2 regions of the Spirulina subsalsa PCC 9445 genome follow, and region 2 is predicted to be linked to the other one. Evidence: riboswitches for the same ligand, from Rfam matches in the RefSeq annotation. Region 2 holds a riboswitch; the other holds the start of a gene.
The links. A riboswitch is a leader RNA that binds a small molecule or an ion and turns the genes downstream of it on or off. The one in region 2 is predicted to bind cobalamin.
Positions count from the first base shown of each region.

Region 1 (2,459 bases), 1.6 Mb from region 2:
GGAGCCAGAGGGTATTTTACCAAGCCCTATGTCGATGACATTTTACTGGATGCCGCCCAGCGCATGATTAACGGGGAGATCTTGTTAGAACTTGAACCCTAAGAACCAAAAGTAGGCTTTTTGGGATAATCGTTTATAGGGTCATACCCAATCAAATAGACTTGAGGGCAAAAGCCTGAATTTCCCCTGTTCCCTCGTGATACGTTTTGCTAATCACCATAAAGTCGGGAGAGCCAAACTATGATAGCCAAGGCAAAAATTCACCTTAAATCAACAATTTCGCCCCTAGAAAATGGCGATAAACTCACTCGTTTTGAATTTGAGCGTAGATATAATGCTATGCCCAATCTCAAAAAAGCCGAACTCATTGAGGGGATTGTTTATAAGGCTTCTCCGTTAAGAATTACCAATCATGGCAACCCTCACGCTCGTATCATCACTTGGTTGGGTTACTATTGGTCAAGTACACCCGGAATTGAATTAGGGGATAATTGCACGGTGCGCCTTGATGCTGACAGAGATTGAATAGACATCTCCTATAGATTCGCCTCGATTCTGGCTGAAGATGATGAGTCAACAATCCCTTGAGGGATTCTTTCTGCCCGAAGCTTGTGTTATAGTGTGTCCGTGTTTTCGGTTCTGGTGGGGAGCAGCCATTGCTACGCAACGCTTCGCGAACAGAGGTAAGGGGGAAAGTCCGGTGCAAATCCGGCACTGTCCCGCAGCTGTGAAGAGAGCAAGCACTCTCTGAGTCAGAATGCCCGCCGAATTGTCTCCTTTGGAGATGCGCGAACTTGTTCTATTTCGTCTGCGAGGTACGGATGATAATATCTAAAAACTTTTCTGAATTGATCTGGAAAGGTCTGTTTCACCAAACCCCTGGAGAACCGACTGGCAAAACGGTTTTAGGGAGGGAACAAATCCCCTCAAAGCTTTCTGGTGTTCCCTAATTTCACCTCATCCTTCATCAAGAGTTAATTACCAATTTTTGCACCGGAGTTCAGCGCAGAAATGCGCTCATTTCTTGTGACTCTTTTAGGTCTTAAAATGTGACGATTATGAACTTCAAAAACCAGAATAAAATCCAGATTCTCTCCCCAAATTATCCGGTAGAGACAGGTCAAATTTTACGGGGGGATAGCTATGCACTCTAGTCATGATTTATGGCACAGAAACTCACCTTACTGGCAGGATGCTTTTGTTCAACAAAACCTCATTTTTTTAGCATATAACGCCCATTGTGGCTATCTATCTCAGGGGCGAGGTTTTCTAGTTTGTGAGATAACCCAGAGGATACCCAGAACACTAAATTGGCAACTTGAACAGGTGAAGTTTAATCAAACGTTTATTGCTCAAGATGAGGCAGCGTGCTACTTTCAGGCGCTGAATCTGGAGGGTGAGGCGATTCCTTCTCTCATTCAGGCGATTGCTAAGCAACGTTTCACGAACGCAACTTATAACCCCACCCGCGAAATCATTGTTGTAATTCAGGGAAATGGTACAGTTGTTGTTCATTCTCTACAATCCAAAATCCCCTTATCCACAGTCTACAACCAAGTAAAGCGCCGTTGGTCAGAATTCCACCTCGAAAATCCTACTTTAGGAAATTGACGCAAAATCAACTATGCTCAACAATTACTTACACCGTTCTGGAAAAATTCCCACCTCTATTCATCCCTTGATCAAATCTCAAACCTCCCATCCCCCAAAAACATCAGATAACCTTAAAAAATCTGATTTTGTCTTAACCCCATACATCAAAAGCAGCAATCTAAGGGCAACTTATCAAATTGTTAATACCATTGTCCCCTACGTTCTTTTATGGATGTTAGCCATCAAAACCGCTTCTATTTCTTTATGGTTTCTCCCACCAATTATTACCCTACTCATTCTCTTCTCCCTACGCTGTTTTTCCCTAATGCACGATTGCGGACATTATTCTCTGTTTCGCTCAAAACGGATGAACCGCATTATGGGATTTCTGCTCGGTGTAATCAACGCTATGCCCCAATATGGTTGGTCCAGAGATCATGCTTACCATCACAAAACTAATGGCGACTGGGAGCGTTATCGAGGGGTTGCCGATTTCCTATCTACTGAGGAATTTTCCCAGCTTAATTCGTTCAATCAAAAACTCTATGAAATCCTACGGAATCCCTTTATGGCGATTCCGGGCGGCTTTTTTTACTTAGTGATTAAACCCAGACTTATTTTGATTCTGGGAGTTTACGATTTCGTCCGTTATCTAGTCACAGAGATTCAAAAAGATTCAGAGTTTAACCTAGGGTCAACAATATCCGCCCATTCCTCCAAACACTGGCAGTCAGCTACAGAGTTTTGGGATCTCCTGTTTAACAATATTTGTGTAATTTGTGGCTGGATTTTTCTCAGTCATTTATGGGGGGTTGGGCTATTTTGGAGTATTTACTCCATCACCCTGGGTTGTTCTGCGACTATTT
Region 1 is NZ_JH980292.1:2,541,540-2,543,998, forward strand. It holds gene SPI9445_RS31120 (hybrid sensor histidine kinase/response regulator) at 1-102, shown strand, start outside; partial or broken gene SPI9445_RS0111735 (Uma2 family endonuclease) at 241-522, shown strand; cobalamin riboswitch at 618-783, shown strand; gene SPI9445_RS30530 (hypothetical protein) at 1,144-1,611, shown strand; gene SPI9445_RS0111745 (fatty acid desaturase) at 1,625-2,459, shown strand, end outside.
Region 1: it holds a riboswitch for cobalamin, as region 2 does, so the genes downstream of both, SPI9445_RS30530 (hypothetical protein) here and SPI9445_RS0118840 (energy-coupling factor ABC transporter permease) in region 2, are expected to answer to the same signal.

Region 2 (2,459 bases):
CACAGCATTATAGGCTGTGATGTAGGCCTCGGAACTATGGGGAACTTGCTCAAAAATATAGCGATCGCGATTAATCCCTTTGCGATAGTCGTGAGTCCTCTGTTTTTCACCCCAACGGGGAACAGATAAGCCCAACTTCTCAAAAGGTGTTTTGCTGGTCAAAGAGGATAAAGAATTCAGAAAGGTCATAATAGAAGTTGAGTCTCGGTGCAGTCACTGATTTCAGCCTAACAACTACAGCCTACAAACTGCCACTCCTCTTTGCCCTCCTACAATTGGCTGATTAGGGTTTCCCTTCCCACTCATCCCAGCAAAACGCACTCCCCACCCGCGTTCCGCGAGATGGGGGAGTGCGTCCCTAGTTTTGTTCAAGTCAATTCTGGGGTACTCATCCAGAAAGGGGGCGACTTCGGGGGTCTTTCACAAAATCTTCTTTCAAGAAAAAACAGTTACAGGAAACACTACCTTTTCCCGACCATAATACTCTCCCCCCAAATTCCGCCAAGTGGCTGCTCCTACCACACCATCGATAGATAACCCCAACTCAGCTTGAAAGGCACGGACAGCAGCGAGGGTATTTCTACCGAAAACGCCATCAACACGCCCTAAAAAAAAGCCTTGAGACTCCAGTTGAAGTTGCAAGACCTTCACAAAGCGCCCTTCGCTACCGAGGCGTAATGGTTCGGACAAAATCGGGACCTTGATCTGGGTTGCAGAAATAGAACCTTTCATGACAAGTTTAGTAATTGTGAAAACCCTCGTTTTTTGCGGGGGAAGAACATTACAGGCAAATTAACAAGCGTGTTAAGCGGCCTTCCTTTGTTTTTGATTGCTCTGATTTAACAAGCTGGGGTAAGGGGAGTTAATCCCTCCGATTTAGTCAGGCCTGCTCTAGTCAGGAGTTCCGACTTTCCGAAAATTGTACGATTTCCCAACTTCTCACATCAGTATATCAGGCAAGGGTGTTTTAGGATACAAAAAAAATCTAAAATTCCCTGTGAAACCCGAGAGTTTTTCTCGGGTTATTTTCTGGTTTCCCTACCCCCAATTTCTGGTAAACTGATGCAATTCGGTTCTAATGGGGAGCAGCCATTGGAGGTAACGGGGAAAGATTGGTGTAAATCCAGCACTGTCCCGCAACTGTGAAGGGGTCACGAGTCCCTAAGTCAGGATGCCCGCCGAGGGTTAAGGAATTTAATCAATCTGCGAGGTACAGATGAATTACAGAAATAAGAGTTGGCAGTTAGTGGCCATAGCCGGACTCAGTGGCTACCTAGTGATCGGTTCTGCCGGACCCGTCCAAGCGATGCACATTATGGAAGGGTTTTTGCCTTTGCAATGGGCGGTTTTCTGGTGGGTGTTGGCGTTGCCGTTTTTTGGGTGGGGATTGCGATCGCTCCTGCAAATCACCCGCCAAAATCCTGAGTTAAAATTACTCCTCGGACTAGCCGGAGCCTTTAGTTTTGTTCTATCTGCCCTGAAATTACCCTCCGTCACCGGGAGTTGTTCCCATCCCACCGGAACCGGACTCGGAGCCATTTTATTCGGCCCAGGGGTAATGACGGTTTTAGGCAGTTTAGTTTTAATTTTTCAAGCCCTGTTATTGGCACATGGAGGGATTACCACCTTGGGGGCGAACGTCTTTTCTATGGCCATTGTGGGGCCTTGGGTAGCTTATGGAGTTTATCAAATCGCCATCAAATTAGGGCAGCAAAAAATCGGCATTTTTAGCGCCGCAGCCTTGGGTAACTTAAGCACCTATTTAGTCACCTCAATCCAGTTAGCTGTTGCTTTTCCTGATGCTAGTGGTGGGGTTTTAGCCGCCTTCCTGAAATTCGCCGGGATCTTTGCCCTCACTCAAATTCCCCTCGCCATTACAGAAGGTTTTCTCACGGTTTTAGTGTGGAATTGGTTACAGTCCTATGCCGCCCCAGAACTGCAAACCTTGAAGCTCTTAAGACCTGCTCAAAGTTAATGAATTTTTCTCTATTCATGGAGTCTAAACTGCTCATTTTTTGACCCGCTTAGACCCAAAACAATCACTCACTCTATTTTGAATAAATCATGGCACAATCTAACATTAAACCCAGCAAACAAGGCAACTGGTGGCTTGTTTTAGCCGTCCTTATCTTGACCTTAACTCCTTTGGTATTCGTGCGAGGAGACTATGAGGGAGCCGATGGACTAGGGGAGGAACTCATTACAGAAATTCAACCGGATTACGAGCCTTGGTTTGAGTCAATTTTTGAGCCTCCGAGTGCAGAAATTGAAAGCTTATTATTTGTCTCTCAAGCGGCATTAGGTGCAGGATTTTTAGGCTATGTTATCGGGCTTTATAAAGGTCGTCATGAGAGCAGGTAGTAGGGAATAGGGAATAGGGAATAAGTATCAACTCCCCTGTTCCCCCTCTCCCGACTCCCCATGCCCTTGACTTCTAACTTTAGGCCTCAACTGGTCAA
Region 2 is NZ_JH980292.1:4,129,655-4,132,113, forward strand. It holds gene SPI9445_RS0118830 (hypothetical protein) at 1-189, opposite strand, end outside; gene SPI9445_RS26180 (peptidoglycan-binding domain-containing protein) at 436-690, opposite strand; cobalamin riboswitch at 1,054-1,197, shown strand; gene SPI9445_RS0118840 (energy-coupling factor ABC transporter permease) at 1,217-1,975, shown strand; gene SPI9445_RS0118845 (energy-coupling factor ABC transporter substrate-binding protein) at 2,065-2,361, shown strand.